Regions from separate parts of the Streptomyces sp. 3211.6 genome, predicted to be linked through region 3. Evidence: riboswitches for the same ligand, from Rfam matches in the RefSeq annotation. Region 3 holds a riboswitch; each other region holds the start of a gene.
The links. A riboswitch is a leader RNA that binds a small molecule or an ion and turns the genes downstream of it on or off. The one in region 3 is predicted to bind cobalamin.
Positions count from the first base shown of each region.

Region 1: linked by a shared signal. The riboswitch ahead of cobN (cobaltochelatase subunit CobN) and the one ahead of BX286_RS25595 (energy-coupling factor ABC transporter permease) in region 3 are both predicted to bind cobalamin.
Region 2: linked by a shared signal. The riboswitch ahead of BX286_RS24540 (ribonucleoside-diphosphate reductase subunit alpha) and the one ahead of BX286_RS25595 (energy-coupling factor ABC transporter permease) in region 3 are both predicted to bind cobalamin.

Region 1 covers NZ_RBXC01000001.1:6,190,781-6,196,189, reverse strand. The annotation lists gene BX286_RS28525 (precorrin-2 C(20)-methyltransferase) at 1-874, opposite strand, end outside; gene BX286_RS28520 (precorrin-8X methylmutase) at 871-1,518, opposite strand; gene BX286_RS38095 (hypothetical protein) at 1,515-2,828, opposite strand; partial or broken gene BX286_RS37910 (cobalamin biosynthesis protein CobG) at 2,813-3,326, opposite strand; cobalamin riboswitch at 3,703-3,860, shown strand; gene cobN (cobaltochelatase subunit CobN) at 3,893-5,409, shown strand, end outside.
Region 2 covers NZ_RBXC01000001.1:5,270,428-5,275,836, forward strand. The annotation lists gene BX286_RS36715 (hypothetical protein) at 1-123, shown strand, start outside; gene BX286_RS24535 (ribonucleotide-diphosphate reductase subunit beta) at 120-1,136, opposite strand; gene BX286_RS24540 (ribonucleoside-diphosphate reductase subunit alpha) at 1,136-3,526, opposite strand; cobalamin riboswitch at 3,671-3,805, opposite strand; gene BX286_RS24545 (GNAT family N-acetyltransferase) at 3,861-4,358, opposite strand; gene BX286_RS24550 (Uma2 family endonuclease) at 4,437-5,021, shown strand; gene BX286_RS24555 (YbdD/YjiX family protein) at 5,079-5,279, opposite strand; gene BX286_RS24560 (carbon starvation CstA family protein) at 5,276-5,409, opposite strand, start outside.
Region 3 covers NZ_RBXC01000001.1:5,505,164-5,510,572, forward strand. The annotation lists gene BX286_RS25580 (ATP-binding cassette domain-containing protein) at 1-115, opposite strand, end outside; gene cbiQ (cobalt ECF transporter T component CbiQ) at 112-861, opposite strand; gene BX286_RS25590 (energy-coupling factor ABC transporter substrate-binding protein) at 865-1,230, opposite strand; gene BX286_RS25595 (energy-coupling factor ABC transporter permease) at 1,230-1,925, opposite strand; cobalamin riboswitch at 1,955-2,150, opposite strand; gene BX286_RS25600 (flavodoxin family protein) at 2,274-2,984, shown strand; gene BX286_RS25605 (hypothetical protein) at 3,004-3,519, opposite strand; gene BX286_RS25610 (SsgA family sporulation/cell division regulator) at 3,611-4,018, opposite strand; gene BX286_RS25615 (L-serine ammonia-lyase) at 4,205-5,409, opposite strand, start outside.

The DNA.
Region 1 (5,409 bases), 690 kb from region 3:
AGGTGGTGTACCCGACCAGTACCTCGGCGTCGGCCAGCGCCCGCTTCGTCTCGGGGGTCAGCCACAGCGGCCCGGCCGGGCCGGTGCCGACGACGACGACCTCGCCGGGCCCGGACGGCGCGCTGCCCGGGTTGCCGATGCGGCTGGGCACGACGGCGACGGCGAAGTACGGGACGCTGTCGGGGTCGGTGTCCGCGAGGACCCCGGTCCGCTCGCCCTCCATCGTGGCGCGCTCGACGTAACGGGCCTCCGCCAGCCGGCCGCTGCCCTCCATCGCCCGCCGCACGGCGGGGAAGGTACGGCCGAGCTTCATGACGACGGCCGAATCGGTGGCGGCGAGGCGGGCGGTGAGCTCCTCCTCGGGCAGGGTGCCGGGCAGGATCGTCAGCACCTCTTCGCCCTCGACCAGCGGGGTGCCGAGGCGGGCGGCGGCGGCGCTCACCGAGGTGACGCCGGGGACGACCTCCGCCTCGTAGCGGTCGGCGAGCCGCTTGTGCATGTGCATGTACGAGCCGTAGAAGAGCGGGTCGCCCTCCGCGAGCACGGCGACGGTCCGGCCGGCGTCCAGGTGCGCGGCCAGGCGGGCGGCGGAGGCCTCGTAGAACTCCTCCATCGCGCCCTGGTAGCCGCCGGGGTGGTCGGTGGTCTCGGTGGTGACCGGGTAGACCAGCGGCTCCTCGACGTGGTCGGCGCGCAGGTGCTTCGCGGCGATCGAGCGGGCGATGGAACGGCCGTGGCGGGCGCTGTGGTAGGCGACGACGTCCGCTTGCGCTATCACCTCGACGGCCCGCAGGGTCATCAACGACGGGTCGCCGGGCCCGAGCCCGACCCCGTACAGCTTGCCCTTCGCCGTGTTGTGGTCCGTGCCGCTCATTCTTCCTCGCTCGCGATCGCGTTGACCGCGGCGGCCGCGATGGCGCTGCCGCCGCGCCGGCCGCGCACGATCAGGTGGTCGAGGCCCGAGGGGTGGGCGGCGAGGGCGTCCTTGGACTCGGCGGCGCCGATGAAGCCCACGGGCACGCCGATGACGGCGGCGGGGCGCGGGGCGCCCTCCTCGATCATCTCCAGCAGCCGGAACAGCGCGGTCGGGGCGTTGCCGACGACGATGACGGAGTTCTCCAACAGGCCCCGGTCGCGCCAGACTTCGAGGGCTGCGGCGCTGCGGGTGGTGCCCATCTTCGCGGCGAGCGCGGGCACGGCCGGGTCGGAGAGGGTGCAGATCACCTCGTTGCCGGCGGGCAGCCGCTTGCGGGTGACGCCGCTGGCGACCATCTGCACGTCGCACAGGACCGGCGCGCCGGCGTGCAGCGCGGCGCGGGCGCGCAGGACGACCTCGGGGGTGTAGCCGAGGTCCTGGGGGAGGTCGGTCATGCCGCAGGCGTGAATCATGCGCACCGCGACCTGGGCGACCGAGGCGGGCAGCCCGGAGAGGTCCGCCTCGGCGCGGATCGTGGCAAAGGACTGGCGGTAGATCGCGGCGCCGTCCTTCTCGTACTCGAACACGGTGTACTCGCTCATTTCTTCACTGCGGCTTCGGTTGTGGTGGGGGTGGTGCGTGCGGCCGTGAGGGCGGCCGCCAGGTCTGCGTGCGGGACGGGCCGCCCGTCGAGTTCGTAGCCGTCGGGGGTGGCGACGAGGTCCGCCCAGGCGGTGCCGCGCGGATGCCCGCACCGGCGGGCGCAGCCCGACCAGTGCACGGGCAGTTCCCCGGCGGCCTTCTGTTCCCTTACGACGGCACGCGCGTCGGCGCGTACGTCCGCGAGGGACTTGACGCAACCGGGCTTGCCCGTACAGGCGGTGACGGCCCGCCAGGGGCTTTCGGGCCGGACGACGAGGCCGGCCGCCTCGATGCGTGCGGCGCCGTCGGCGTCCGCGCGCGGGAGGACGAGGCTGCGCCACGGGGTGACGCGCAGCTCGCCGTCGCCGCCGTCGGCGGCCTCGGCCAGGACCCGCCACTGCGCGGTGCCGACCCGCCCGAGCGGGGGCAGCACGCACAGCCCGGCCGCGCCCACGCGCCCGGGCCGGGGCGGCTCGGCGTACGGCCAGGCCACCTCGGGCACGTGCCCGGCGGCGATCCCTGCGTCGGCTAGGCGCCGAACGAACTCCCACTCGTCCAAGGCGTGTTCGGGGGGCAATTCGGCAAGCCGCCAGGCCCGGGTCCCGGCGGTACCGACGACATCGAGGAAGTACTCTGCGGCACACAGAGCGGCCCGTGCGGCATCGACGGCCGCGACCTCGACGGCACCACGCCCGGCTCCGAGCCGTACGAGGGCCCGCCGCCCACCGCCGCTACCGACCCCGGCCTCCGCCCCGGCCCCGGAACCGCCAGATCCGCCGGCCCCCTTCGGGCCACCGGGGCCGTCGCGGCCACCGCGGCCGTCAAGGCCACCGCCATCGCGGCTATTGAGGCCTTCGCAGCCACCGAAACCGTCAAGGCCACCACGGCCGTCGAGGCCATCGAAGCCACCGCGGCCACCGCCATCGCGGCCTTCGCGGCCTTCGCGGCCTTCGCAGCCATCGAATCCGTCGAGGCCACCATGGCCCTCGGGGCCATTGAGCCTGCCGTGGGGGCCGTTGAGCCTGTCGCGGCCACCGCGGCCGTCAGGGCCACCGGGGCTGTTGAGCCCGACGCGGCCACCGCGGCCACCGCGGCCACCGCGGCCGTCGCCGCCGTCGCGGCCACCGAATCCGTCAAGGCTGTCGAGGCCACCACGGCCGTCGAGGCCATCGGAACCCCTGGGACCGACAGGACCCGCAGGGACCGCCGCGCCGTCCGGATCCGTGGAACTTCCCGGGCCGCGGGCGGCCTCGGGACCGCGTGCCAGCACGGTCACATCGGGGTCGAGGGCGGCCACGTCCCCCCGCCCGTCGTCGAGGGCGAACAGGAACCGGCCGGACAGCTCCGCCGCCCGGGCGCTGGCGCACAGCAGCCGGTCGAGTTCCCGGACCCAGCCCACGACTTGGGGCCCGGCCACCGGGGTGGCCACGATGTTGCGCACCCGCTCATGGCTGGGCGCGGGCAGCAGCCCGGCTCCGTCCAGGAGCTCCGCGAGCCCGCCGCCGCAGCCTTCGGCGAGACCGCGCAGCTGGACGTTGCCGCGGGAGGTGAGCTCCAGGTGCCCATCGCCGAACCGGTCGGCGGCGTCTCCGAGGGCGACGGCCTGCCGCGTGGTGAGCAGCCCGCCGGGGATCCGGACGCGCGCGAGGTAGCCGTCGTCGGCGGCGTGCAGCCGCAACGCGCCGGGACAGGCGTCACCGCGGTCACGTATGACGGGTTCGTCCCGCGATGCGGCGGAAGGTGGCTGGGGCGGCATGGCCGCGAGCATACCCACGATTCCCCACCCCCGACCTGTGTCCGTCGCCACCCCGACCAGGGGATCCGCCGTGAGCGTCCGGACCCCGCCGGGCGAAATCCGGCCTCGCCGGCGTCCGAGACGCGGGGTCCGGGGCGGAGCCCCTGGGGGCACCTCCCAGCGGTAGCTGGCGGAGAGACGGCGAAAGGGCGGGGCGGGGAGACGGCTCCGCGCAGCGGCCCCCACCCCCGCCCGGCGTTTGCGGCGCAGCCCCGAGGGCAGAGCCCCCACGGCACACCGCACCGCACCGCACCGCACCGCACCGCACCGCACCCCACCACACCCCACCCGCCCGCGAGACCGACCCACCCCACCGGGCCACCCCACCTCCCGGCCAGGGAAAAGGCCACCTAAGATGACCTTCCGGCGGACCACTCGGCCCGTCATCGCCGAGGACGGCGACATGGGAGGAAGCCCGGTGCGATTCCGGCGCGGTCCCGCCACTGTGAGCCCCGCGGAGCGATCCGCCGGGTGAGTCAGGAACTCCCGCTGTCCTCACTGCCCGGGGCGCGGAAACCCCGAGGAAGGCCTGCCGCCGCATGATCCTGCTGCTGTCGACGTCCGACACCGATCTGCTCAGCGCCCGCGCCGCGAACACCGCCGGCGGCCCCGTGCCGTACCGGTTCGCGAACCCCTCCCGCCTCCCCCTCGACGACCTCCCCGGCCTCCTCGACGGCGCCGAGCTGGTCGTCGTACGCCTCCTCGGCGGCCTGCGCGCCTGGCAGGAGGGCCTCGACGTGCTCCTCGCCCCCGGCCAGACCCGCCCCGTGGTGGTCCTGACCGGCGAACAGGCCCCGGACGCCCAGCTGATGGAGGCCTCCACGGTCCCGATCGGCATCGCCGCCGAGGCGCACGGCTACCTCGCGCACGGCGGCCCGGCCAACCTCGGCCAGCTGGCCCGCTTCCTCTCCGACACGGTCCTGCTCACCGGCCACGGCTTCGAGCCCCCGGCCGCCTCCCCCACCTGGGGCCCCCTGGAGCGCCCCGCCACGGAGGCGACCGGCCCCCAGGTCGCGGTGCTCTACTACCGCGCCCACCAGATGAGCGGCAACATCGCCTTCGTCCACGCCCTGTGCGACGCCATCGAGGCCAAGGGCGGCCGCCCGCTCCCCCTGTACGTCTCCTCCCTGCGCACGCCCGAGCCGGAACTCCTCCAGGCCCTGTCCGGCGCGGACGCGGTCATCACCACCGTCCTCGCCGCCGGCGGCACCCGCCCCGCCACCGCCTCGGCGGGCGGGGACGACGAGTCGTGGGACGCGGGCGCCCTGGCCGGTCTCGGCGTGCCGATCCTCCAGGCCCTGTGCCTGACGGGCTCGCGCGGCAACTGGGAGGAGAACGACGAGGGCCTGTCCCCGCTCGACGCCGCCACCCAGGTCGCCGTGCCCGAGTTCGACGGCCGGCTGATCACCGTCCCGTTCTCCTTCAAGGAGATCGACGAGGACGGCCTGCCCGCCTACGTCGCCGACGCCGAACGCGCCGCCCGCGTGGCCGGCATCGCCGTCCGCCACGCCCGCCTGCGGCACATCGCCGCCGCCGACAAGAAGATCGCGCTGGTCCTCTCCGCGTACCCCACCAAGCACTCCCGCATCGGCAACGCGGTCGGCCTGGACACCCCGGCCAGCGCGGTGGAACTCCTGCGCACCCTCATCTCGGCCGGTTACGACTTCGGCCCCGCCGCCGACATCCCGGGCCTGGTCTCCGGCGACGGCGACGAGCTGATCCGCGCCCTGATCGAGGCCGGCGGCCACGACCAGGACTGGCTCACCGAGGAGCAGCTGGCCCGCAACCCGGTCCGCATCCCGGCGGCCGACTACAAGCGCTGGTTCGCCGAGCTGCCCGCGGACCTCCGCGAGAGCGTCGAGGAGCACTGGGGCGAAGCCCCCGGCAACATGTTCGTGGACCGCTCCTCGAACCCGGACGGCGACATCGTCCTCGCCGCCCTGCGCCGTGGGAACCTCCTCATCCTCATCCAGCCGCCGCGCGGCTTCGGCGAGAACCCGATCGCGATCTACCACGACCCGGACCTGCCGCCCTCGCACCACTACCTGGCCGCCTA
Region 2 (5,409 bases), 230 kb from region 3:
GACCGCCAGCTCGGGCCGGAACGCCGGGAGCAGGAACGCGAAGAGCCGGGACGCGCTCACGTGTCGCGTCCCGGCTCCTCGCGCAAGGGCGGTGCCGTTCGGGTGGCAGGACTGCCGGACTAGAAGTCCTCGTCCAGGTCGACGGTGCCCTCGACGGCCACCTGGTAGGCCGACGGGCGGCGCTCGAAGAAGTTCGTCAGCTCCTGGACGCCCTGGAGCTCCATGAACGAGAACGGGTTCTGCGAGCCGTAGACCGGCGGGAAGCCGAGGCGCACCAGGCGCTGGTCGGCGACGCACTCCAGGTACTCGCGCATCGAGTCGGTGTTCATGCCCGGCAGGCCGTCACCGCACAGGTCGCGGCCGAACTGCAGCTCCGCCTCCACGGCCTCCTTCAGCATGTCGGTGACCTGCTGCTGGAGGGCGTCGTCGAAGAGCTCCGGCTCCTCCTTGCGGACCGTGTCCACGACCTCGAAGGCGAAGTTCATGTGCATGGTCTCGTCGCGGAAGACCCAGTTGGTGCCCGTCGCCAGGCCGTGCAGCAGGCCGCGCGAGCGGAACCAGTACACGTACGCGAAGGCACCGTAGAAGAACAGGCCCTCGATGCACGCGGCGAAGCAGATCAGGTTCAGCAGGAAGCGGCGGCGGTCGGCGGCCGTCTCCAGCTGGTCGATCTTCTCGACCGAGTCCATCCACTTGAAGCAGAACTGCGCCTTCTCGCGGATCGACGGGATGTTCTCCACGGCCGCGAAAGCGGCCGCGCGGTCGTCCGGGTCGGGCAGGTAGGTGTCGAGCAGCGTCAGGTAGAACTGGACGTGCACGGCCTCCTCGAACAGCTGGCGCGACAGGTACAGGCGCGCCTCCGGGGAGTTGATGTGCTTGTACAGCGTCAGGACCAGGTTGTTCGCCACGATCGAGTCGCCCGTCGCGAAGAACGCCACCAGACGGCCGATCATGTGCTGCTCGGCCGGCGTCAGCTTCGCCAGGTCGGCGACGTCGGAGTGGAGGTCGACCTCCTCCACCGTCCAGGTGTTCTTGATCGCGTCCCGGTAGCGCTCGTAGAAGTCCGGGTAGCGCATCGGGCGGAGCGTGAGCTCGAATCCCGGGTCGAGGAGGTTCTTCTTCTCGGTGGAGCTCATTACTGGCAGGCCTCGCAGGACTCGGGGTTCTCAAGGGAGCAGGCCAGCGCCTCGGCGTCCATCGCCTGGGGCAGCTGGGTGGGGGTGGCGGCGGCCGGGACGGCGGTGCCGGAGGCCGCGCGGGCGATCTTCGTCGCCGGGCGCGAGCGCAGGTAGTACGTGGTCTTCAGGCCCTGCTTCCAGGCGTACGCGTACATCGAGCTGAGCTTGCCGATGGTGGGCGTCTCCAGGAACAGGTTCAGCGACTGGCTCTGGTCCAGGTACGGCGTACGGGCCGCCGCCATGTCGATCAGGCCGCGCTGCGGGATCTCCCACGCCGTGCGGTACAGCTCGCGGACCTCCGCCGGGATCCAGCCGAAGCCCTGGACGGAGCCGGAGGAGTCGCGCAGCGCCTCGCGGGTCTGCGCGTCCCAGACGCCCAGCTTCTTCAGGTCCTCCACCAGGTAGGCGTTGACCTGCAGGAACTCACCGCTGAGGGTCTCGCGCTTGAAGAGGTTGGAGACCTGCGGCTCGATGCACTCGTACACGCCCGCGATCGAGGCGATCGTCGCCGTCGGGGCGATCGCCAGGAGCAGCGAGTTGCGCATGCCGGACTTCGCGATGCGGGCGCGCAGGGCGTCCCAGCGCTCGGGCCAGTGGCGCTCGGTCTCGTAGTGGTCGGGGTGCAGGACGCCCTGGGCGGTACGGGTCTCGGCCCAGGCCGGGAGCGGTCCGCTGCGCTCGGCGAGGTCGCACGAGGCCTCGTACGCGGCGAGCATGATGCGCTCGGAGATCTGCGTGGACAGCGCCTTCGCCTCGGCGGAGTCGAAGGGCAGGCGCAGCTTGAAGAAGACGTCCTGGAGGCCCATCGCGCCCAGGCCCACCGGACGCCACTTGGCGTTGGAGCGGCCGGCCTGCTCGGTCGGGTAGAAGTTGATGTCCACCACGCGGTCGAGGAAGGTCACGGCCGTGCGGACGGTCTCGTCCAGTCGCTCCCAGTCCATCGCGCCGTCGGCGACGAAGGCGCCGAGGTTGACGGAGCCGAGGTTGCAGACGGCGGTCTCGCCGTCGTTGGTGACCTCGATGATCTCGGTGCAGAGGTTGGAGGAGTGGACCACCGTGCCCGGGAGCGCGGTCTGGTTCGCGGTCCGGTTGGAGGCGTCCTTGAACGTCATCCAGCCCTGGCCGGTCTGCGCGAGGGTGCGCATCATGCGGCCGTACAGGTCACGGGCCGGCATGGTCTTCTTGGCGAGCCCGGAGGCCTCGGCCTTGGTGTAGGCGGCGTCGAACTCCTCGCCGTAGAGGTCCACCAGTTCGGGGACGTCGGCGGGGGAGAACAGCGACCACTCGGCGTCGGCGTTCACGCGGCGCATGAACTCGTCCGGGATCCAGTGGGCGAGGTTCAGGTTGTGGGTGCGGCGCTGGTCCTCGCCGGTGTTGTCGCGGAGCTCCAGGAACTCCTCGATGTCCGCGTGCCAGGTCTCCAGGTAGACGGCGGCGGCGCCCTTGCGGCGGCCGCCCTGGTTCACGGCGGCGACGGAGGCGTCGAGGGTCTTCAGGAACGGGACGATGCCGTTGGAGTGGCCGTTGGTGCCGCGGATCAGCGAACCGCGGGCGCGGATGCGCGAGTAGGACAGGCCGATGCCGCCGGCGTGCTTGGAGAGGCGGGCGACCTGGTGGTAGCGGTCGTAGATGGAGTCCAGCTCGTCCAGCGGGGAGTCGAGGAGGTAGCAGGAGGACATCTGCGGGTGCCGCGTGCCCGAGTTGAACAGGGTGGGGGAGGACGGCAGGTAGTCGAGGCGGCTCATCAGCCGGTACAGCGAGGCCACTTCCTCGACGGCGCGGACGCTCTCGTCCTCCGCCAGGCCGCAGGCCACGCGCAGCATGAAGTACTGCGGGGTCTCGATCACCTGACGGGTGTGCGGGTGGCGCAGCAGGTAGCGGCTGTGCAGGGTGCGCAGGCCGAAGAAGCCGAAGCGGTCGTCGGCGCCCTCCGCGAGGGCGTGCTCGACGAGGGCGTTCAGGCGGGCGGCGTGGGTGGCGACGAACTCGGCGGTGCGGTCGGCGATCAGGCCCTCGCGGTGGCCGACGGCGACGGACTCGGCGAAGGAGGTCGAGCCCTGGCCGGCGGCCTCGTCGGCGACGGCCAGCGTGAGCAGGCGGGCGGCGAGGCGGGAGTAGGCCGGGTCCTCGGAGATCAGGCCGGCGGCGGCCTCGGTGGCCAGCCCGCGCAGCTCGGCCTCGTCGGCGGCGGAGCTGCGGCCGCGCAGGGCGGCGGCGGCGACCCGGCCGGGGTCGGTGTCGGGGAGGTCGGCCGTGAGCTCGGTGAGGATCCGCAGCAGGGCGGCCCCGGGACCTTCTGCTTCGGGGTGGTCGGACTCGGCGCGCGGTGCGGCGGGCGCGATGGTCACGGGGGAGCTCTCCCTCACTCGGCCCGGTCATCGGCGGAGCGGGGCGCGAGCGGGCGCACGCGGGCAGGGGCCCGTCAGGGCAGCACCGCATGGCGTCCACCGGCCCAACCGCGAGGCCCGGACGAATCGACACCCCGGGTCGGTCGATCCGGGGGTACTGCCGGCAGGTCTTCGGACTCGCGGACACGCCGGTGGGCGTACGTCACACCGTTGCGGGACAGTTCCGGATTCCCACCGGATTCCCCTGCGGCGGCAGCAGCCATGAGCATACATGTGGGGGCGACCCGATGCGGTAGCCCCCACATGTTGTGTCGGCTGCATGCGGAGCGTGGCGTCACAGCTCCAGTCGGTACGTGAGCAGCGTCAGTTGCGGGATGGGCGACCAGTCCAGTTCGGGCGTGCGGACGAAGCCGAGCCGCTCGTAGATCCGCTGGGCCCCGCGCATGGCCGGCTGGGTGGACAGCACCAGTGCGGTGACCCCCTCCAGGGCGCGGGCCCGTTCGGCACAGGCCCGTACGAGCGCCTCCCCGACGCCCTGCCCGCGCGCCTCGGCGGTCACCGCGAGCATCCGGAACTCGGCCTCGTGTGGCCCGGCGATGTCCGCGAGCCGGCTCCCGGGCGGGGCGAAGGTCACCCCGCCGAGGAGCACCCCGTCGCGGACGGCGACGAGCACCTCCCCGTCGGCGGCCCGCCCGGCGACGTCGCGGAGCACGTTCAGGTAGTGGTCGTCGTCGTTGAGGTCGAGCAGCCCGTCCCCGGTGTAGGCCTGCCCGGTGATCTCCCCGAGCCGCGCGTACTCGTCTTCCCTTGCCGTCCTGATGTCGAAGTCCATGCCGCCGAGTGTGCCGGACGGGTGTCGGTGGTCGGCGCTATCGTCGGAGACAGCACCGTCGAGGAAGACGAGCGAGGCATGACCGTGATGACAGACCAACCCCACATGCTGACTGAGGATTTTGAAGCCGTGGCGCGCATAGCGGCCCGTGAGAGGGCGGGGACACGGCTGGAGTTCATCGACGGGGTCATCAGGAGCAAGGCCATGCCAGACGGGGACCACGGGCGGATCATCCAGTGGCTGCTCAAGATCTGCATGCAGTCCCGGCCCGAGTTGTTCCTGCATCCGGGGCAGGGGATCAAGGCGGAACAGTACCGGGAGGGCCGCGCCATTCCGGACGGGGTCCTGGCGCACGAGGACGCGTTCGTCGGACAAGGCGACTGGGTCGAGCCGGATCCGATCCTCATGGCCGTCGAGGTAACCTCGTGGGACTCCGACACCCGTCGACGGGACCATGTCGAGAAGCCCCGCGCCTACGCGGAGACCGGCATCCCCGTATACCTGCTGATCGACCGGGCCAAGTGCGAGGTCTCCGTCTACAGCCAGCCCAACGGGCAGCGATACGAGAGCGTCCACGTCGTGGCGTACGGCAAGGAGATCGAGCTGCCGGACCCCGTTGGCATCACGCTCCAGACCGAGCCCCTCAAGGACTGGGTGCGCTGACCCCGCATACGCACGAGGGGCCCCGCCGGATAACCGGCGGGGCCCCTCGGTAACCGCTCAGCAGCAGCGGAAGCCCTCCCGCGGGTCCGCCTCGCGGGAGTCCGTCCGCGCCCGTTCGAAGGCGCGGCGGGTCATGACCTCGGCCTCGGGGTCGTGGGAGCGGGCGTGGGCGACGTAGCGGTCGTACGCGGCCTCGCCGGAGAACTCCCGTACGAAGTACCGGGCCTTCGCCAGCGCCGCCCGGACCGCGCCGCTCATGCGACCGGGTCCTTCACGCGGCCGCCGCCCCCGTCGAGGCCGGCTGCGGCGAGCTGGGCCTTCTCCTCGGCCGTGGCGATGAGCCCCGCCGGTGCGATGATCTTCGACTCGGTCCACGGGACCTCGCTCA
Region 3 (5,409 bases):
GGCCCAGCAGCACCAGCGCCCGCCCCTCGGCGATCGCGAAGTCCACGCCCGACAGCACGGCCGGGCCGTCCTCGTACGCGTATCCCGCGCCGGCCAGTTCCACCAACGGGGTCACAGCCCCAGCTCCTTCAGTACGAGGGTCCCCGCGACCAGGGCGGCCAGGAGGGCGGCGGCGGCCGCCAGGAACCGCCGGGACAGCCGCGCCGGCGGGACCAGCACCCGCAGCGCGCCGTCGTAACCCCGCCCCGCGAGCCCCTCCTGGAGCCGGGCGGCGCGGTCGAAGGCCCGGACGAACGAGGTCGCCGCGAGCCCGGCCACCGAACGCCAGGCGGCGGCCCGCCCGGCCTGCCCGAGCCGGGCCGCCTGGGCCCGGCGGACCTGGGCGAGGGAGTCCAGCAGCAGGAAGCCGATCCGGTACATGACCAGGGCCACGTCCACCACCGGCGCGGGCACCCCGGCCCGCACCAGCCGCGGCAGCACGTCCGAGACGGGCGTGGTGAAGGCGAACAGCAGCACTCCCAGCGAGGCGGCCGAGGTGCGCAGCAGCAGGTCCAGCGCGTGCCGGGGCCCGTCCGGGGCCGGCGCGAGGAGCCCGTCGGGACCGCCCACCGACACAAGCAGCGGCAGCGCGCCGGTGACGCAGAACCCCAGCGGGACCCGGAAGGCCCGCCACAGCCGGCGCCCGGACACCCCGGCGGGCCCCAGCAGCACTGCCAGGGTCGCTGCGGCCACCAGCGGCCCGCCGGGCCACGGGGGCAGGCACACCGCGGTGACGGTCAGCCCGAACCCGAGCAGGGCCTTCTCCAGCGGATGGCGGCCCCGCCAGCGGCTGGAGTGCGCCGCGACGTCGATCGGCAGCACCGGCTACGGCTCCCGCGCGGGCTCGGCGGGGGCCTGCGCCCCGGCTCCGGCCGCCGTCTGCGCCAGGGCCTGGGCCGCGCCCTGCCGGCGGCCCCTGCGGACCCCGAAGTAGTACGCGAGCACGCCCGCGCCCAGGGCCGCCTGGAGGGCGAACAGGGCGGACTCCACCTCGCCCGACGGAGGCTCGTACAGCGGGGAGAACCAGGGCTCGTAGTCCGGCTCCAGCTCGGTGATGGCCGACTCCGCCTGGGCGTCGGCGCCCGCGAAGGGCTCCTCCTTGCCCTCGCCGAGCCCCAGCGCGAGCGGCAGCACGGCCAGTGCGGCCACCAGGAGCAGCAGCAGGGTGTTGATCTTGGCGTTCCGGCTCATCAGGCTGCCGCCCCCTCGGTCCGCTTGGCTCCGGTCAGCTTGGCGACCCCGAGCCGGACCAGGTCCGACTTGCTCGACTGCATCAGCAGCCGCATCACGAGCACCGTCAGCAGCCCCTCGCTGACCGCGAGCGGGATCTGGGTGAGGGCGAAGATGCCCGCGAACTTCTCCAGGGAGCCCGGGAATCCGCTCGACGGGTCCGGGAAGGCGAGGGCCAGCTGGACCGAGGTCACGCAGTAGGTGACCAGGTCGGCGAAGAAGGCGCCGAAGAAGACGGTGACCATCAGCGGGGCGCCGGACCTGCGCAGCAGCTTGTAGACCGCGTACCCGGCCCAGGGCCCGGCGATGGCCATCGAGAAGACGTTGGCGCCGAGGGTGGTGAGCCCGCCGTGCGCCAGCAGCAGGGCCTGGAACAGCAGGGTGATCGTGCCGAGCACCGCCATGATGGGCGGCCGGAAGAGGACGGCGCCGAGCCCGGTCCCCGTGGGGTGCGAGCAACTGCCCGTCACCGAGGGGATCTTCAGGGCGGACAGGACGAAAGTGAATGCACCGGACGCGCCGAGGAGCAGTGTGCTCTCGGGGTGGGACTTGACCTCGCGGGTCAGCGCGCGGACCCCGTGGACGACGAACGGGGCGGACGCGGCGCCCCAGGCGGCCGCGTGCAGCGGGGGCAGGAACCCCTCGGCTATGTGCATGAGTCGGGAGACCTCTCCAGCACCTCGTGGATGGACGTACGCGCCCCGGCCGGTCTCCTGGCTGACGGGTACTGCCGCCCCGGCTCCGCCTTCCCGGGTCCCTGCGGTCTCCCGCACGGTCCCAGTGGCTCCCGCGAGGGGTGGAGCTGGACTTCCCGATCACAGTGGCGAGGGCCGCACCGGTTTTCCACCGGTTTCCCGAACACCAAGGCCAGCTGACCCTAGTCGCCCGCACGGACCGGTATCAACCCGGACCGATCCGGCCGATCGGATGGCTCAATTCCGCTTCGCCCCCCGGAAGGGTGCCGAACGCTGGCGCGGGCGGCGGCGGCCCCGCAGGGTGGGGGCGTGGCCGCCTACGACTACTCCGACCTGTCCGCCGTCTACCTCAACTGCACCCTCAAGCGCTCGCCCGAGACCAGCAACACCGAGGGGCTGATCTCGCGGAGCCGCGCCGTCATGGAGTCGGCCGGCGCGCGGACCTCGCTGATCCGCGCCGTCGACCACGACATCGCCACCGGCGTCTGGCCGGACATGACCGACCACGGCTGGGAGAGCGACCAGTGGCCGGTGCTCTACAGCCAGATCATGGACGCCGACATCCTCGTCCTCTGCGGCCCCATCTGGCTCGGCGACAACAGCTCGGTCATGAAGCAGGTCATCGAGCGGCTCTACGCCTGCTCCTCGCTGCTGAACGACCGGGGCCAGTACGCCTACTACGGGCGGGTCGGCGGCGCGCTGATCACCGGCAACGAGGACGGCGTCAAACACTGCGCCATGAACGTCCTCTACAGCCTCCAGCACCTGGGCTACGCCATCCCGCCGCAGGCGGACGCGGGCTGGATCGGCGAGGCCGGCCCCGGCCCCTCGTACCTCGACCCGGGCTCCGGCGGCCCCGAGAACGACTTCACCAACCGCAACACGACGTTCATGTCCTGGAACCTGATGCACCTCGCGGCGCTCCTCAAGCGCGCCGGGGGCGTCCCCGCCCACGGCAACCAGCGCTCCGAGTGGGACGCCGGCTGCCGTTTCGACTTCCCGAACCCCGAACACCGCTGAGGGTGTCCGGCGTCCGGCGTCAGCAGGTGTTCGGATGGGCGATGTCCACCACGAGCCGCTCGGGCGCGTGCAGGACGGAGGTGCTGTAGGCGGGCGGGGTGTCGAAGGCGGCCCCGAAGGTCACGTACCCCTCGAAGTCACCGGTCAGGGCCAGGCCCTTGAGCTTGCTGAGGCTGATCTGCTGGAGCTTGGGGCCCTGGTAGACGTTGTTGCCCGCGTCGTCGTGGCCGGCGGCCGGGTGCAGGCGGATCTCCAGGAAGTACTTCCCCGGCAGCGGGACCGGCTTGCCGGAGCCGTCGTAGACCAGCTGGGAGACGGGAGTGACGGTGAAGGAGGGCACGGAGCCCTGGAGGTCGATCACGATCCGGTCGTACGTGCAGTGACCGCCCCAGCGGGCGTTGACGACGAGCGGGGTCGTGGAGCGGACGGCGGCCGGTGCGGCCGCCGAGGCCGGTGCGGCGAGCGCGAGCCCTGCGGTCAGCAGGGCACCTGTGGCCAGGGCCACGAACCGGCGGCGGTGCGGGTGGTGACGCATGGCGTCCCCCCGATCCTCTGAGACGGGGAATGACTGTCATCCGGTATGACATTCCCGGGGGCCCCGTGGTTGCACGGGGCGGCCCGCCGGCTCAGAAGGTCAGCAGTGCGCTCAGCTCGGCGTCCAGGTCGTAGTGGCGCTGCTCCTGCCCCCGTGGGACCAGCTCGGTCATCCGCCGGCACAGCCCGCGCAGGTCCTTGGCCCGCACGGAGACCACGCAGCCCCGCTCGCCGTTGCTCAGGGCCAGCAGGACGCGGGGCTCGGTGCCCGTCCACCGCGGCCACACCTGTATGTCGCCCTCCCCGGTGGCGCAGGTCTGCCCGTCGATCAGCAGCTCCCGCGAGAACACCCAGCGGGCGATCCGGACGCCGGCGCCCTGGAACTCCACGGCGACCTCGTAGGGCCGGTCCGTGCGGTAGACGAAGACGCCCTCCAGGGGGACCGGCAGCGGTGCGGCCTCCAGCCGCAGCGGCAGGACACGGTGTTCGGTGATGGCCATGGCGGCTGCCTCTCTTCGCGGGGTAACAGCGCCCCCCGAAGCACGCTAGTGCACGTACCGCCCGCCGCCCGGGGGCCGAAGGTCCCGACCCGGGCGGGCCGTGGGACCCCTCTTCCCCGGACGCGCGCAGGGGCCCGGCGCACCCGCGCCGGGCCCCTGCTCACCTCGTCACGCTGCGCCGAGCGGTCAGCACTCGATGACGTTGACCGCGAGACCGCCGCGCGCGGTCTCCTTGTACTTGACCTTCATGTCGGCGCCGGTCTCCTTCATGGTCTTGATGACCTTGTCCAGGGAGACCTTGTGGCTGCCGTCGCCGCGCATCGCCATCCGGGCCGCCGTGACGGCCTTGACCGCCGCCATGCCGTTGCGCTCGATGCACGGGATCTGCACCAGGCCGCCGACCGGGTCGCAGGTCAGGCCCAGGTTGTGCTCCATGCCGATCTCGGCGGCGTTCTCCACCTGCTCCGGGGAGCCGCCCAGCACCTCGGCCAGGGCGCCCGCCGCCATGGAGCAGGCGGAGCCGACCTCGCCCTGGCAGCCGACCTCGGCGCCGGAGATCGAGGCGTTCTCCTTGAAGAGCATGCCGATCGCGCCCGCGGCCAGCAGGAAGCGCACCACGCCGTCCTCGTCCGCGCCGGGCACGAAGTTCACGTAGTAGTGCAGGACGGCCGGCAGGACGCCCGCGGCGCCGTTGGTGGGCGCGGTGACGACGCGGCCGCCCGCCGCGTTCTCCTCGTTCACGGCCATCGCGTAGATCGTCGTCCACTCGCTGCGGTGCAGCAGCGGGTCGCCCTCGGTGCGCAGCTGGCGCGCCGTGGCGGCGGCCCGGCGCTTGACGCGCAGCCCGCCCGGGAGGATGCCCTCGCGGGACATGCCGCGCGAGACGCAGGACTGCATGACCCGCCAGATCTCCAGGAGGCCCTCGCGGATCTCCTCCTCCGTCCGCCAGGCCTTCTCGTTCTCCATCATCAGGGAGGAGATCGACAGGCCGGTCTCGTTCGCGAGACGGAGCATCTCGTCACCGGAGCGGAAGGGGTACTTCAGCACGGTGTCGTCGAGCTTGATCCGGTCCTCGCCGACCGCGTCCTCGTCCACGACGAAGCCGCCGCCGACCGAGTAGTAGGTCTTCTCCAGCAGCGGGGCGCCGGAGGCGTCGTAGGCGAAGAGGGTCATGCCGTTCGCGTGGTACGGCAGCGAGCGGCGGCGGTGGAGGATCAGCTGGCTGGGCTCGTCGAAGTCGATCTCGTGGACGCTCCCTATCTCGGTCCCGAGCAGGCGCAGCTTCCCGGTCCGGCGGATCCGCTCCACCTCGTCGTCGGCGCTCTCCACGTCCACCGTGCGCGGGGAGTGGCCCTCCAGGCCGAGCAGGACCGCCTTGGGGGTGCCGTGGC